Regions from separate parts of the Myroides phaeus genome, predicted to be linked through region 2. Evidence: riboswitches for the same ligand, from Rfam matches in the RefSeq annotation. Region 2 holds a riboswitch; the other holds the start of a gene.
What was found. A riboswitch is a leader RNA that binds a small molecule or an ion and turns the genes downstream of it on or off. The one in region 2 is predicted to bind cobalamin.

Region 1: another riboswitch for cobalamin. It lies ahead of GQS07_RS08135 (acyl-CoA thioesterase); the one in region 2 lies ahead of GQS07_RS03045 (TonB-dependent receptor).

The regions. Positions count from the first base shown of each region.
Region 1 covers NZ_CP047050.1:1,803,155-1,811,993, reverse strand. Annotated here, with positions in the region: gene serC (3-phosphoserine/phosphohydroxythreonine transaminase) at 1-747, opposite strand, end outside; gene GQS07_RS08150 (acyl-CoA reductase) at 751-1,809, opposite strand; gene GQS07_RS08145 (4Fe-4S dicluster domain-containing protein) at 1,884-2,234, shown strand; gene GQS07_RS08140 (hypothetical protein) at 2,406-2,645, shown strand; gene GQS07_RS08135 (acyl-CoA thioesterase) at 3,484-3,891, opposite strand; cobalamin riboswitch at 4,145-4,335, opposite strand; gene GQS07_RS08130 (LTA synthase family protein) at 4,524-6,554, opposite strand; gene rpmH (50S ribosomal protein L34) at 6,797-6,958, shown strand; gene carB (carbamoyl-phosphate synthase large subunit) at 7,107-8,839, shown strand, end outside.
Region 2 covers NZ_CP047050.1:656,577-665,415, reverse strand. Annotated here, with positions in the region: gene GQS07_RS03065 (DUF4465 domain-containing protein) at 1-11, opposite strand, end outside; gene GQS07_RS03060 (PKD domain-containing protein) at 187-1,167, opposite strand; gene GQS07_RS03055 (cell surface protein) at 1,190-2,494, opposite strand; gene GQS07_RS03050 (YncE family protein) at 2,512-3,648, opposite strand; gene GQS07_RS03045 (TonB-dependent receptor) at 3,645-5,708, opposite strand; cobalamin riboswitch at 5,818-6,004, opposite strand; gene GQS07_RS03040 (MepB family protein) at 6,089-6,538, opposite strand; gene GQS07_RS03035 (DMT family transporter) at 6,611-7,498, shown strand; gene GQS07_RS03030 (DUF456 domain-containing protein) at 7,557-8,057, opposite strand; gene GQS07_RS03025 (hypothetical protein) at 8,105-8,584, shown strand; gene GQS07_RS03020 (hypothetical protein) at 8,620-8,839, opposite strand, start outside.

The sequences.
Region 1 (8,839 bases), 1.1 Mb from region 2:
CCATCTAAAGTTTAATAAACTTGTATAGATTGCAAACACGTTGGCTGTGTGGTACAAACTCCCTTTATTTATATGCTCTTGATAATTCAGCATATTGGGAATAGAACGCGATGTTTTGCCTAATACCTCTTCTTTAATCAAAACAACACTCAAGCCAGCAGGACCTATATTTTTTTGTGCTCCTGCGTAAATAACATCAATTTTGTCGTAATCAAATTCACGCGAATAGATATCAGAACTCATATCACACACAATAGGGCAATCTGCTTTAGGAACAGCGTTAAACTGTGTTCCGTAAATCGTATTATTTGATGTAAAATGAAGGTAATCAAGTCCGGTTGGTACTATAATATCTTTCGGAATATAAGTAAACTTTTGATCCTCAGAAGAAGCGATTAAGTCCACTTCTCCAAACTGAGTAGCTTGTTCCAAAGCTTTAGTAGCCCAGGTGCCGGTATTGATATAACCAGCCCTGTGCGCTAATAAATTATAAGGAATACGCATAAATTCCATACTGGCTCCCCCTTGTAAAAACAAGGCAGTATACCCTTTGTTTTCCAATCCAAGTAAAGACAAAGCCAATGCTTTTGCTTCTTCTAACACAGCGATAAACTCTTTACTTCTATGCGAGATAGATAAAATAGACATACCGCTACCGTTGAAATTCTGAACAGCTTCAGCCGCTTGTTCATACACTGTGGTTGGCAACAAACAAGGACCAGCCGAAAAGTTATGCACCTTTTTCATTTTCTATAAATCTAATAAGAAACGCAATGTATCTACATTATCTGCATAATCCCATAATTGTGGGCTTTGCGTTTGTCCAAATGCAATACTTCCGTCAATTAAATTATTGGATACAATACACTGTATTTTCTCGTGATCATTTGCAAGACGTGTTTTCACTTCTTCAATATCGTCATAATACTCGTAAAATACAGACGATATAGGTGATGCATAAGTAGTGTCTTCTTTAATTGTCAAGAAACCATTGTCTAACAATTTGAACTCACTCATCAAGAAAACTGCTTTGTTATAGTCGTAGTTATTTGAGTATTTCTCATATTCAATAACATCGCGGTATTCGTACATTCCTTGGTAAAAACCATCAAATACAAAACCTCTTGGCACAAATAACTTAGACACGTTTCTACATCCTAATCCGTAGTAAGTAAATACGTCTTTCCCTAAAGCAACCATATCATCGTGACTTTCTTCGCCATTTAAAACAGCTACTGAGTTTCTGTTTTTACGAATGATATTAGGCACTTTGCTAAAGTAGTAGTCAAAATAACGCGCAGTATTATCACTACCCGTTGCAATAACAGCATCAAAATCTTCCAATTTACCTTTCACAAAAACTACGCGATCAGCAAATTTAGGTTCAACCTCTACCAAGTAATTTGACAAGAAAGGCAATAGTTTCTGGTCGTTTGAAGACATTTTTACTAAAGCGATATTTCCTGACATAAGGACAGATAAGAAATCGTGGAACCCTACTAACGGAATATTTCCAGCTAAAATAAGTCCAACTTTCTTTAAAGGTTCTTTTTCAAAATCATATTGTGAAGTCCACTTTTCTAAGTTTTCTTTAGTCAAAGCATCAGCCCAAGAGCTAATCGAATTAATAACTTGTTCTCTTGTAAACCAACCATTGTAGTTTACGCTACTATTAATTAATTCTTCAAATTCGCAATAAAATCTATCATTATGACAAACATCATTGTTTCTTATAAACTCATTTGTAGCGAATTGGCGTAAAAAGTCTCCAATTTTAACAAATGCAACTTTTTTAACATCTAAATCCATATTGACTTGTATGTGAATTGTTTTGGGTGTAAATTTGCCACAAAGTTAATACATATAAAACAAAAATATAAGCTATGGCAATCATTATAACAGACGAATGCATTAATTGTGGAGCTTGCGAACCTGAATGTCCAAATACAGCGATTTATGAAGGTGCAGATGATTGGAGATACAAAGATGGTACAGCCCTTTCTGGTAAAATCGTTTTACCTGATGGATCTGAAGTAGACGCTGATGCGGCTCAAGAACCAGTATCTGATGAATTTTACTACATCGTACCTTCTAAATGTACGGAGTGTAAAGGATTCCACGAAGAACCTCAATGTGCTGCTGTATGCCCAGTTGATTGTTGTATTCCAGACGACAATCACGTTGAAAGTGAAGAAACACTTTTACAACGTCAAGCATTTTTACACAAGCACTAAAATATAGAAAGCGAAACTTAACAGTTTCGCTTTTTTTGTGTCTTAAAATACAAACCACTACTTACTTTTACCAAATTCCCTACAACTATCCGTTTTTCAAAGAGTTATAAAGTTAAAATCATTTTAATTTCACTAACTTTAGTATATATATTAACCTAAATCTTGTGTAAGATGAAAAAAGAAAATTTGTTGTGGACAACAGTTATGTTATTAGCAAGCACGTTTGCAATAGCAGGAGGTCCTTCTATTCAATTATGGGGTGGAGGTTTATTTGGTTTTAGTGTAGGTTCTATTGCCGCAGTTTATTTGTCTTGGAAAAAAAACAAATCTATACTTTGGGCTATTATCCACTTTGTTTTAGGATGGTTTTATGTAATCTATTATCTCATTACTGGAGGTACTAAAAAATAACAATACTTCAAGCTCTTTCTAAAATGAAAGGGCTTTTTTATTACCTCTCTCCCTATGAACTTCCTTATCCTTTTATTCATCTATTTCCTCAATTACTTTTACTGAGCAATTTTTTAGTCTTGCTAAAAACAGCCTATACTTAATTTGATTGCTTTCCAAATCCTATCATACGTTTCCTATAATTCTATCATACGTTTCCTATAATTCTAATGGAAGCCCCCAGAAAACAAAAAAATGCAATAAGACAAATAATATCAAGTCTTTCATCTAACTTCAGGTGTTCTGTTTTAATTGACAAACCTAATTTGTACTGTACACATTTTTTAGATTAGGTGCAAAAGTTGGGAGCTAAGTATAAACATCTCTTTCCTATACGAAACAAAATAAACAAAGATTTAAAATGTAATGCATTGTGCCTGTAATAAAGAACATATCAAAGCGCAGTTTTAAACACACTATGTTCGAGACATCTACCACATACGTACCACAGAGGTTCGGAAAAAAGGCATTTTCTCGAAGATGTGTGGTACTTATGTGGTACTTGTGTGAAACAAGTATCAAAGAAGCTTATAATAAAAATACTTTAAAGCCTATATAACGCCCTATAATCGGTGATTCATATACTTTATGTATATTCTTAAACAGACATTTTAATTGCTCTACTAATTCTATTTAATACTCTTATAATGTTGCTATTGTATTAAGTATATCCTTTTCTACTTACCTTCAATCTTCAATATAAATACTTTTTTTATTGTAAAAAAATAGGGATAAATCTTTTAAAAGATTTATCCCCCTACCAAAAACTAAAAAATGTAAGATGCTTACAAAATTTAAATTATTCTACCTCATCCAAAATAGGAATCGGTTTAAAATCATCATTCAATGCTACTAAAGTAAACACACCACTTACCACTTGTTGCCTATAATCTTCTTTCATCTTCTCTCTATAGACTTCTACGCGAATGCGAATGCTTGTATTTCCAATTGATTCAACCTTACCAACCATTTCAACTAATGAACCTGCAGGTATCGGTTTAGAGAAATCAATTTTATCACTACTAACGATTACAAAGTTCTTTCTACAAAATCTCGTTGCTGTCATAAAAGCTGTTTCTGTCATCATCATAATCACTCGACCACCAAACATTGTGTTGTGGTGATTCGTAGTATCAGGAAAAACGACTTTAAATACGTGTGTTTCTGCTTTTACTTTTCTCTCCTCTACTGTTTCTTTAAGAACCATTATTATTGCTTATAACTATTTCAATTCGATAAGTACAATGTATGATTACTGATAACAAATGAGAATACTCTTGTTATAGCAAATAACACTGACTTAAAAACGATATGGGAATGGAAAAATAACGTGAAGTATGAATACAATAAAATGCGATTTAGCTTATCAAACAAAAAACTAAATCTCTGCTAAAGTACTTTTAGGCTGTACTTCTTTTATTTGTATTTCAACTTGACATTAAGCTCTAAACCGCGAAAGCATCGTCTTTAAAAAAATAGGCAGGTCTCCTGACTTGTAACAACTTTTATCAACCTTCCCATCGTTTATGACGACAGTGGTTTACTTTGGATAAAAGCCTATGCGTTACTTACAGTTGCGCGACAGTTCGTGATTTTAACACGATTCCCTTTTCATACACAGTTAAGTGTAACCTCTCTTTGTTGATAGATTCCTCCTATATTTAGGAGAACCGAAAAGCGAATATAAAGAAAGTTTTGAGAATAACTATAGAATGCGCTAACGAATGATATTTTTTATTACACTTTAATTACAGCTAATTTTACAATTAATTTACCGTAATGTAATTAGTAATAAATAAAAAAGGAGTCACATCTTATAATGTAACTCCTCTTATTAGCTTATTTATTTTTTAAAATGTCTTGATAAATCTTTATCGTTTTCATCGTTTTATAACTATCCATTTTATCTCGTAAAACCTTAGCGTGTTCTTCTTTCACATCACTTATCTTAAGATCTCTTTTTTGCTTGTTTATCCATTTGTAGAAATAAGGCTGACCATTCTCTATTGAAATTACTCCAATTGAATCTGCTATAAAATTATAATCATTGATTGCAAATCGATATGGAATGTTCTCTTTAAATAAATCGTCTCCCGTATAAGTATATTTAGTATTTGATAATGCTAAATTAAATATAGTTGGAAAAATATCTTTGTGAGAAGCAATAACTTCATCATTAAAATAACTTGGTTTATATTTCTCTGGAATATAAAATAGAATTGGAACACTTCTTTTTAGAAACCCTTGCTCTGGTTTATATTCAAACACTTGTCTAATATTATGGTCTCCTGATGCAACAATAATTGTATTTTCTCCAAATGGCGAATTTTTAATCTCTTTTATTAATCGGGCAAGCTCAGACGCAGCATATTGATGTGAGTAAAAATTAGCATATGCCGTAGCTTCATCTACACGAATCTCCTTTAATAAATTATCAGGCATACGAATAGGCTTTGTTTTAAAGGACTTAGGAACTTCAAAAGGAGTATGGTTACTAATTGTCAACCCAAAAATATACTTAGGTTTAGAAGGGTCTTCTTTTAGTTTATCAAAAATATAGTCAAACAAATAACCATCGTGTACTCCCCAAGCAAATTCCTCTGCATTTGGATATTTGCTCTGAATATTATTTTTTCCCTCAATATAATCATAACCTTGATGTTTAATCATATTATCAATATTACGCCAAGATATACTTGCTCCTGTTAGAAAATACGTACTATACCCATTCTCTTTAAAAGGTAATGCTACCGACGAAGTAAAAGGAGTATCAAAATAAACTGATTGAGATATAATTGTTTTAGGTGTACCTATTAAAAAACTCTCAAGTGTTTGTATTGTCCCATTATAAGCAGATAGTCCATTTTTAAAGTAATACAAATCAGGCAATTCATCAGCCAAATCACCTATTAAATTAAACTCATCTGTATTTATATCAAAGTAATGATTACTCATACTTTCCATTTGAATAAAAATTATGTTAGGAGGATTTTGCTTTAAAAATTCATTATAAGCAGTATGAGCATACATTTCATTGTCGAACAAAGAATCGTTCGTTCCTTTATACATCTTTTGAACCTCAGCAAAACTATTTAAACCAATAGCTTTCAGTTCGCTTTCAATATCTGGATTTATTGCGTTTTCTTTTCGCTCTGAATTAGCAAACTTCAAAGAATACAAGGCATTATAACATAAGGAATTTACAAACTCATTTGTAGTAATATTTGTATGCTCTCTTCTAAGTGTAAAAACACCTACGCTCCCCCTCATTCCAATAAAAAATAAAGGAAATAGTAAAAGCATTATTAAACCGATCACCTTATTATTGGTAGTAGGTAAATTATTAGCACTTCTCTTTACAAAACGAGACACTAATAGTAAACCAAGAATAGCAATAACATATACACCGAGAATTTTAAACAAAGGATAGTCTGTCCAAACTGAATTTAATACTGCTGTAGTATCATCATAAAAGATTCCAAAGAACAATAAATTAATATGAGATTGGAAAAACTGGTAAAAGAAAAAATCTATTGTTATTAAAGAAACAAATACAACTAAGACAAATAATAAATAATACTTAGCAGAACTTAGAAAAACAGAAATAAACTTCGACTCAATTCTCTTAGGTATAAATAAAGAAACTAACCAAAATAAAACTATTGGTAAAAAACCATAACAAATTGCAGACACGTCAAAACGAGCTCCAACAATAAAAGATTCAATAATCCCTGTTTTATAAGCCGCTAACTCAGTAAAGTTTCCATAATTAAGTAAAAAAAATAACCTTCCTATGAAGAACACAAGCAAAAAATATGCGAAATACTTCAAAGAGATTTTACATATTTTCACAAATAAACCTAAATTCATAATGTTTCTATAATTCTATTAAAATGCAAAATTATAAATTCTCACATTATATACTATAATTAGTTACCTTTTCTATTATATTTGCAAGAGAAGGAAAACTCAAAAGAAAAACTAAAAATATTTTTCAAAACATTTTGTAAGAGTAAAAAGACTTTTATATATTTGCACTCGGTTTTGAAAGGACAAGTATTTCGAAGCTGATTTTTTGAGATAGTAAAATTTAAGATTTAAAGATAAAAGCAATGAGCAAAAGAACGTTTCAACCATCGAATAGAAAAAGAAGAAACAAGCATGGTTTCATGGAAAGAATGTCTACTCCAAACGGTAGAAAAGTATTAGCTGCAAGAAGAGCTAAAGGAAGACATAAAATCTCTGTTTCTTGTGAAACAAGACATAAAAAATAATGTTTGTATAAAACATAGCTAAAGGTGTTACTATTATTCGTAACGCCTTTTTTTATAGTCTGTCGGAAACGAAACTATCTATCACACACAACAACACTAAACTTACTTTATTGATTATAAAGTAATTAACATAACAACACAATTAAAGATGCCTAAAGACACTTCCATTAAAACTGTACTAATCATTGGTTCTGGACCAATCATTATCGGACAAGCTTGTGAATTTGACTATTCAGGTTCACAGTCAGCAAGATCTCTAAGAGAAGAGGGAATTAAAGTTATCCTTATTAACTCTAACCCTGCTACAATTATGACTGACCCTTCAATGGCAGATCATATTTACTTAAAACCTTTGACAGCAAGATCAATCATCGAGATCCTTGTGGCGCATCCTGAAATTGATGCTGTACTACCTACAATGGGAGGACAGACAGCATTGAACTTATGTTTAGAATGTGACGATAAAGGTATTTGGTCTGATTTTGGAGTTCGCCTTATCGGAGTTGATATCAACGCTATCAACGTTACAGAGGACCGTGAGCAATTCAAACAATTGTTAGAAAAAATTGACGTTCCTGCTGCACCTGCAAAAACTGCTACTTCTTACTTAGAAGGGAAAGAAATTGCACAAGAATTCGGTTTCCCATTAGTAATTCGTCCTTCGTTTACTTTAGGAGGAACAGGAGCTGCTTTTGTTTACAAAGCGGAAGACTTTGACGAACTATTGAAAAATGGTCTTGAAGCATCTCCAATCCACGAAGTTTTAATTGACAAAGCTTTACTTGGATGGAAAGAATATGAATTAGAATTATTACGCGATAAAAACGATAACGTAGTAATTATATGTACTATTGAAAACATGGACCCTATGGGAATCCACACTGGAGATAGTATTACTGTAGCACCTGCTATGACATTATCAGATAGAACATTCCAAAGAATGCGTGATTTATCTATCAAAATGATGCGTAGTATCGGAAACTTCGCTGGTGGATGTAACGTACAGTTCGCTGTGTCTCCAGATGAAAAAGAAGATATTGTTGCTATTGAAATTAACCCACGTGTATCTCGTTCTTCTGCTTTAGCATCTAAAGCAACTGGATACCCTATTGCTAAAGTAGCTACTAAATTAGCGTTAGGTTATACATTAGACGAGTTACAAAACCAAATTACTAAATCTACATCAGCTTTATTTGAGCCGACTTTAGATTATGTAATTGTAAAAATCCCTCGTTGGAACTTTGATAAATTTGAAGGAGCTGACCGCACATTAGGTCTTCAAATGAAATCAGTTGGTGAGGTAATGGGGATTGGACGTTCATTCCAAGAAGCATTACACAAAGCAACACAATCATTAGAAATTAAACGTAACGGTTTAGGAGCTGATGGTAAAGGTTATACAAACTATGATCAAATCATTGAAAAATTAACTCACGCAAGCTGGGATAGAGTTTTTGTAATCTATGATGCAATCCAACACGGAATTCCATTAAGCAGAATTCATGAAATTACTAAGATTGATATGTGGTTCTTAAAACAATATGAAGAACTATATATGCTTGAAAAAGAAATTTCTAAATATACACTTGAAACTTTACCAAAAGACTTAATGTTAGAAGCGAAACAAAAAGGTTTTGCCGACAGACAAATAGCTCATATGCTAAAAACAGTTGAAAGTAAAGTTCACAATTTACGTGATGAACAAGGAATTAAACGTGTGTTCAAGTTGGTTGATACTTGTGCTGCTGAATTCCCTGCTAAAACACCATACTACTACTCTACTTTTGAATCTGAAATAGAACGCCCTGACGGAACTCGTTATGTTTCTAATGAAAGTGTTGTATCTGACAAGAAAAAAGTAGTTGTATTAGGATCAGGACC
Region 2 (8,839 bases):
CTGTTTTTCATCGTAAATAAATTTTGTATGTGTATTTTAATGGTGCAAAATTAGTAATTTTTTTGGTTAATATTTTTAAAATTTAGTATTTAAAACAAAAATACAATACGTGTCATTTCATTTTTATTAAAAATAGTGACATTTTTTAACAAAAAAGCCTTAGTGTAAATACTAAGGCTTTTTGTTTTATTTGTTTGGGATAAATTCTTTGGTAGAATGTAAGTTTACTATTCCACCAAATTCGGTAGACACTTCTCCTAACCATCCTGCTTGTTGACTTACTCCAGTATATACTTTTATAAAATTTATATGTGGTAATTTTACAGGATTACCTTTTTTATCAACAGCCCAACTAATATCTATGGTGCTATTTTTATTATCATTAGGTAGATTATCTGCATATCCGTACTCATAAGAAGGTAATTTCCAGTGACTATTAGTTCCTTGAATCGCGTGATCGGGAAGTTTAGTCCCTTTAAAAGATATAGATTGTTCCTTTACCCATTCAGGGAAATAACTTTGTGTATGATAGTTTAGTTTTGGTTTCCACCCCTTATTTCCTTGGTTGTCCGACCATTCTACATATTCCTCGAAGTCCCCTGTTTTATTATCTTTATCTTTTTCAGGTTTATAGTATGTAATTTCGTAATTCTGGATCGTACCCATTAATGAATGTCCACTTCCTTTAATTTCATACCACTCATCTTCATTAGGAATTCCATCTCCATTTTTGTCATAAGCTACCATAATTATTCCTGGTTCAGCGTTATTTTCAAAAGCGTTTCCTAAAACTCTAAAATCGCGAAAGCCTTCTACATTTAAGATAGGAGAATCAAACCCTACAACAATATAACCACCGAATGCACCTAAGCTTACTACAGAAGGGTTTTTACCTGAGACATAATTCAATGCCTTTTTTATCATATCCTGCTCTGTATCTCCAGGTTCATATTTAGGTAATTTGTTTGTAAATTGCCCGTAAGCAGGTTTAAATTCAAACACTTTAGTAACGTGACTAAAGTTTGTGACAGGAGCTGTAGGATTAATTGGTACAGAAGGATCTGTTGGAGGAAGAATAGTGTTGTTTGAATCATCACTACTTGAGCAACCACTTGTTGCAAGGACAACAAGTGATAAGCTAAGTATTATTTTACTTTTTAATAACATAAATTAGTTTGTTTTTGTTTTTCTATCTTGTAGGAATAGAAGTTCCTTCTAAATGTAAGTCAATAGCACCACTTACTTCAGTAGAAGTTTCTCCTAACCAGCCAGCTTCTTGATTTAATCCAGTGTAAACTTTAATAAAATCAATTCCTGGTAAGTTTACTTTTTTACCATCTTTATCTACTGCCCAAGAAATATCAATTGCTGATTCGTCATCTTTATTCGGAGCATTATCAGCATATCCATAATCAAAGCTATATAATACCCAATAATTTCCTTGACCACTCTCATCAATTGCATTATTTGGCAATAAGGTCCCTTTAAAAGTGATCTTATCATCTTTTACCCATTCTGGGAAATAGCTTTGCTGATGGAAAGTATTCTTGGGTTTATACCCTTTGTTCCCTTGATTATCTTCCCATCTCATATACTCTAAATCTGTAGCCCAAGTAAGAGCCGGATCTTTTACAGGTTCTTTATTCGCTTCAGGTCTATAGAAAGTGATTTCATAATCCTTTACTGTTTTTGGTTTTGAGTGCTCACTTCCTGCGATTTCATACCATTCATCTTCATCAGGAACACCATTACCATTTTTATCATAAGCAACCATTATCACACCTGGTTCACAACTACCACCTCTTCCACTTGCACCTGCATTAGGGTTTGCATTTGCCCAAAAAGCATTTCCTAAAACTCTAAAATCTCGTTTTCCTGGTACATTTACAACTGTGTGATCAAAACCAAATACAACATAACCACCAAAACCACCTAAGCTAATCATACTTGGTTTTGGTACAGCGATTGCTTTTTCCGCTTTTTCAATCATTATTTCTTTAGTATCTCCCTCTTCGTATTTAGGTAATTTATTTGTAAACTGCCCATATGAAGGTAAGAAATCATATATTTTAAAAATATGATTTTTATAAGCTTCTTTTTCTTTCTCTATTTTAATATCAAAACTGTGAGTTATTTGGTTATTATCGTCTTGTACTTGTACGATTAGATTATAACGTCCTTCTTTTAAAGTAACAAAATATAAGTCATTATCATTACTGATAACTGAGTCTTTAGCTATATTATTGAAACCAATAACTTTCCACGTTACTTTTGGTGAAGTGAATTTTTCAAGATTAGGAATAATCGCAATTGATTGACTTCGGTCTGTGGCATATTCTCCAGATAGTTTTAAATCAGAAGATTCTACTGGAATAACTGGTTTTTCTGGAGCTACTGTAAAAGGAGTTCCATCGTCATTTGAACAACTAAAAAAGAATAAACCTCCAAGGCATATTGCAGCTAATGAGGATAATCTTAAATACTTTTTTTTCATAATTTATATAAGTTGGTTTATTTTTTAATAAAGGCAAAGTGTGCAGGTATATTACCTCCAGTAGTTCGCCATTTTAGTTTTCCTTCAGGGGAATAACAATATACAAATCCAGTACCCACATAATCTTGGGCATCTGTCATATATATATCCTTAGTTTCTGGGTTTACTGCAATTCCATAAGGGATTAATATTTGTCTATCTGTCCCATCCGTTATAATGTTATCTGTGATAATTTGCTTCGTATTTGTATTTAAAATACCATATGAAATAGTATTCTGACCCGTATTGTGTTTATATGACGTTGCGTAATAATACAATTTATCATCATCAATTGTCATATTAGAAATAGGGATGTCTAACTTTTGTTTGACTTTGTCTGTATTAGAGTCAATTACATATAAACTTGGTTCTTCATTGTAGTAATCACCACGTGAGCTTACGTATATATCACCATTGCGGTCCATTTGCATACGGTGTAAGTTAATTCCTACATCTATTTTTTTGATTTCAGTAAACGTAGTTAAATCTACTACAGATACAGTAGTGTCATAGTTTGGTACTCTATATCCACCAGAGTTAGCTACATATAGTTTATTGCCTTTTATAACCATTTCCTCAGGTTGGTAACCTACCACTACTTTACGTGTAACCTCTAAGGATAAAGTGTCTATTTCAGCAACAAAGCCAATTTCTGCATTCGGGTTGATTTCAACTTTTCCCGAATAAGAACTCACGTAAGCCTTACCGTCTTTAAATTTTAAATAACGACAATTTGGAACGTGAATTTGTTTGATATGTTTTCCTGTTTCAACATCAAATACTTCTACAAAGTTTGAAACGTTTATCGTAGCATAAACCTTCTTACCATAGATTTGGATGTCATTTCCAACATCTCCTAATTCTTTAGTAATGTTAGGGTTTCTCTCAGAAAATATATCTCGTGTATAAACTCCACTATCATATTCAAATAAGTCAATTGAAGCTCTATTCATCCCCATATTCCCTTCGTTTAACAGATAGAAACCTCTGTATTGGTCTGAAGGAGTAGGGATAGAAACAGTAGAGCTGTCCGATAAGAATATCATTTCATCTTTTCTACAACTCGTTAATAGAATCAAAGAAAAAAGGAGTAAGTATATATTTTTTAATCTCATAATTCAAAGTTTAAAGTAAAACGAAAGTTGCGCCCTGGCATAGGGAAGTTAGTTACAACTTCATAATATTGATTCGCTATATTGTTAGCTTCTATAGATGCTTTAAAACGGTAGTTATTCCATTTAAAGCTTTTTTGCAATGATAAATCGTGTGTGTACCAAGGTTGTATCTCATTGCGTTTAATATTGTTTTTATTACCGTTATAACGTTTTCCAACATAGATAAAGCTATAGTTAAATGCCCAATCTTTATAGTCTAATGACACAATTGAAGACCCTGAATGCCAAGGAGCATAAGGAATTTGGTCACCATAATACGAAGGTTGTCCAAATAGGGTAGTACTTTTGTCTTTAGCAACGGTATATTCGTACGTTAGATTTACACCAAGTGTTAGGTCGTCTATAATATTAACTGTTGTTCCTGCCGAAGATTCAATACCGTAGTTTTCAACCTTACCTAAGTTTGTCATCATCCAACGCATCATACTTGAGGTAGGAGAAGCAATGATTTTATCTGTGATATTCGCATAATAAGACTCTACAGATAAATGTACTTCATCAAAGAAACGTGTGTTTAATGGTTTGCTATAAGTAAAACCTACGTTGAATTGTCTTGATACTTCAGGTCGTAAATTAGACGTTCCCAATTGTGTATAATACAAATCGTTGAAAGTAGGTAGCCTAAAGATGTATTTATAGAAAGCGTGAACTATAAAGTCTTCACTATCCCAAGGTTTGTAGCTCAAGAATAGAGAAGGAGCCCACACAGAACGGTCAGGAGCTTGTAGGTTATGGCGTACTTTTTCTTTAGTGAATGTTCCAAGAATATTCCCTTGAGCTTTTACCTTTCCAAGATTAACAGATGTGGCTAATGATGTCAAGAAAGTATATCTCTCAGGATAAGAAAACAATGTTCCTTGTCCTTTTCGCGTAGCATTTAGTTTGTTGTATTGAATGTCAGTAGCCAAAGATACCTCCCAAATATCGGTTATTTTGTAAAGGTGAGCTGCCGATATATACCAGTCTTGTTGGTAAAAAGTATTGTCGAATTGTGGGTTATACGTAACCTCTTCCCCTTCAAAACCTACTGTTTTACGAGATTTATAATGCATCAAATCATAAGCAAACTTCCCTTTTAATAAAAAAGAGTATTTATCAGTTACAAAGCGTGTCCACTCTGCTTGTGCCATAAAGTTTTTGTCTCCTTGGCGTTCATTGATGTTTTCTGTTTCAATAGTAGTATCACTCTTTTTAATCACAGCACCAGGTAATCCTCTGTCTGATTGGTAGTAATACACATTTGCTTGCCAAGTATTCTTATCGTTTTTACCATACCAAGCGTTTTCAATTCGATAGGCTTCAATGTCACTATTAAGTCTGTGTCCAATTGTATCATAAGCAACCGAACCATCTATGTTGAGTTTTTTTTGTCTGAATTTATAATCCCCATTAGAGTAAATGTACTCAGCACTAATACTGGTACTCACATTGTCATTTACCTTGTATTCCGTTCTAACAGAAGGATTCACTAACTGAATAGACCCTGCTTTGTACTTAGCAGAAAAGTTATAATCTTTTCCCTCTTTAAAGACCGGTTTTTTAGTTTGAATATAGACAGTAGAAGCAGAAGCGTATTCCTTTGCAGATTGAAAAATAGCACTGCGTTGTCCGTTGTATAGTTTTACAGCTTCTACATTATCTAAAGAGAATTTACCTAAATCTACAATACCATTTTGTGCATTTCCAATTTGAACACCATTGTAAAACACACCTACGTGATGCGTACCCATATTGCGGACATCCACTGTTTTTAGTCCACCCATTCCTCCATAGTCTTTGATTTTGATACCCGCAAAATAGCGTAAAGCATCAGCAACACTATGGCTGTTTAATCTTTCAAGTTGTTCTCCTTGTAAAGTTTGTACAGGAATAAGGTCTTTAAAAACTTCTTTTTCAATTACAATCTCATTTAGAGAAGTAATCGTATCTTGTTTTTGTTGTGCGAATAGGGAAGTTCCTATCAAACAACATATTCCTAAAGGGAGTAGTTTTAAGTTCATAGTTTAGTCAGCTAACAAAGTTGATGGAAAAGGGAAGAAAGAAACGCATCTAACCTATCGTTAGCAATAAACGAAGAAGTGCGTTCGCTGTTTTATACCCGAAAACATCAAACAATTAAGATAAAACGGCAGGTATTCTGACTTACTCAAAAACAAACATCCTTCCCATTATACAGAGACAACAGTGGATAACGCGGTTTGTTTTCTGGACGAGTTTACAGCAGCGGGTCTGTTTAGGATTTACACCTAATTCCCTTTTAATATCTCGAAAGACAACCATAGTATCGGTTACAAATATATATAAAATAATATCTTAAAAAAGTAATTTAAACAGCATAGTATCAGAATGCTATACTTTTATTAGGGATATCTCGGAATAATTATAGAATTGTAAAAAAGTCTTTATGTTTTTTCTGTGTGTTAATCGCTTGTTTATTGGTCGGAATATCCCAAGTTGGGTATACGCGCATACCTCTTTTACCTTCCTTATTGGCTGAAGAAATAATGTTTAAGGTGGCCAATACATCTTTTGGGAAGATAAAATAACCTTTGTTGTTGTTTTCAACACAAGAGATAATCATAAAATCAAAGTCGTCAGCAATGTGATAAGGTTCTGTAATCCCGTGTTCATTCCTTTTCCAGATAGCTACAAAAAGTCCTGTTTTCTTGGGTGTAACCTTAGCTTCTCGGTAAATTATCTTGTAGTTATTGATTGAAAAAGAACAAGCATTATACTCATTACTTTCAGGGAATAAACAATAATTGGTTACAAAAGAAGCTGTTTGTAATTCTGAAAAATTATTTAATAAAGGAATAAATTGTTCCAACATTTTGATTTTTGTGTAAATATATTTCAAATGAATTGTTTTCTTTACAAAATCAAATAAATTAAAATCACGCCAATGTTATCAAAACCAAGATTAGCATTATTAATAGGAATCGTGTGTATTTCGATTTTTCCTGTTATCGTAAAATTAGACTTGACACCGCCTCTAATTTCAGCATTTTATCGAATGGCTATTGCAGCTGTATTTGTAGTGCCTTACGCCTTATTTACAAAGCAAATGAAGCTGTACGATTTAAAAACGATGATGCTAATTGTGTTATGTGGTTTTTTCTTTGGTGCAGATATAGGCGTTTGGAACTTTGCTATTCAAGGGTCAACAGCTACTCAAGCTACTTTGCTAACTAATCTTGCACCCGTTTGGGTAGGAATAGGGAGTTATTTCTTCTTGAGTTCAAAACCAAGTATCAATTTTTGGATAGGAACCGTATTCGCTATCACAGGAATGGTTGTTTTAGTTGGTGTAGATGTGTTTATGGATTTGTCTTTTGACTTGCCATTTGCCTTTGGAATTTTGTCAGGTATCTTATATGCGTGTTATATTTTATTCAGTAAAAAGGTTTTAGAAAAAGTAGAGATTATACCATTTATGTCATACAGTTTATTGGTTTCTTCAATCTTTTTAGGAATCACAAACTTTGCAATGGGGTCAGAGTTTTCTGGGTTCAGTAGTATGGGATGGTTAACATTAGTTGTGCAAGGAATTGTATGTCAGTTAATCGCTTGGTTCCTGTTAAGCTTTGCAACAAAGCATATGCGAGCAACGAGAGTTTCACTAAGTTTATTGAGTCAAGCTTTATTAGCAGCCTTTTTAGCTTGGATGTTCTTAAATGAAGAGATTACAATGCAGATGATTTATGGAGGAGCAATTATTCTATTTGGAATTGGGATAACATTTGTTGAAAAGCCAATTATTGGAGGAAAAAAAGAAGTGAGTTTGAAATAGTAAATCACCTGTTAAGAATAAAAAAAACGTCGTATTAGTGATAATACGACGTTTTTTTTTAGAACCATATACTGGCATTCTTCCAAATTATGCTAATTCCAAGGGCTACAAATACAATAGAAACAACTATTTTCATAAAAGTTGATACTAAAAAACCAAGGAAAGAACCAGAAGCAGCTTTCAGTGCTCGGTTGATATTTTTATAGTCAAATAATAACTCGCCTAAAAGTGCCCCAACAAAAGGTCCGATTATAAAACCAAAAGGAATTGGAGCAATTAAACCAACAACCAAACCGATGTTAGTGCCCCATATTCCGTAGTATGAGCCACCAAAACGCTTTGTCCCCTGTGCAGGAATAACGTAGTCTAAAATTGAAATTGCGATGGTAATAACACAAGTAATCCACAAGATATAGTGATTTATTTCAACACCTGTTGTTAGATATAAACACAGTATTCCAAACCAACTTAGGGGTAATCCAGGTAGGGCAGGAAGCACACTTCCGACCACTCCGCCTGCTAATAAAACAAGTGCAACGATTAATAGTAAATATTCCATTCGTATTTTTTGTATTTTTGAGAAATAAAGGTACAATAATCCAAGCTATGAAAAAATCACTGATGTTTATCTTTTTACTGGTTTTAACTGTTTCCTGTCAATTGAAATACAATCAATTGCCAGATGAGGAAGTGTTGCTAAAAGAAGAATTAGATAAAATTGATTGGACTAAAGTTGATACATATCCGACAGTAGATTTGTGTGATTCTTTGTTAGATGACAAGTCTAAAAGGGATTGTTTCTTTTCTTTTATTACCCAGAATTTGCAAGTTCGTTTTAATGCAGATACTATTGAGGGTAATTTTACTCAGCTTGATACCTTAAAAATATTAGTAACAGTTAAGACAGATTCACAGGTAGACTTTGAATTATATGATTTGCCGGAAACGCTAATAGAACAGACAAAAACAATTAATAAGTTCTTACACGAACAAGGGCAAGTATTTTCAGTAGTTCATCCAGCTGTAAAAAGAGGCGTACCAGTTACAAGTCAATTTATTATTCCTGTTGTTTTAAATAAACGATAGTTGTCTTTAAAATAATCTTGGAACTGCTTGTTACGTTATAAATCAGCTTCTTCTTTTTGCTTTACTCTATAAGTCATCACAAATATACTACCGATGCTGATAGGCAATACAATGTTTAGTAACCAAATTAATGTTGCGACCAACGCTACTACCCATTGATTAACTCCCAAAGCGGTGAAAATAAACATAGCAATACTACCTTTTACAGCAAACTCTAAAAACTGAAAGTTAGGAAGTGATGATGCCATTAAATAG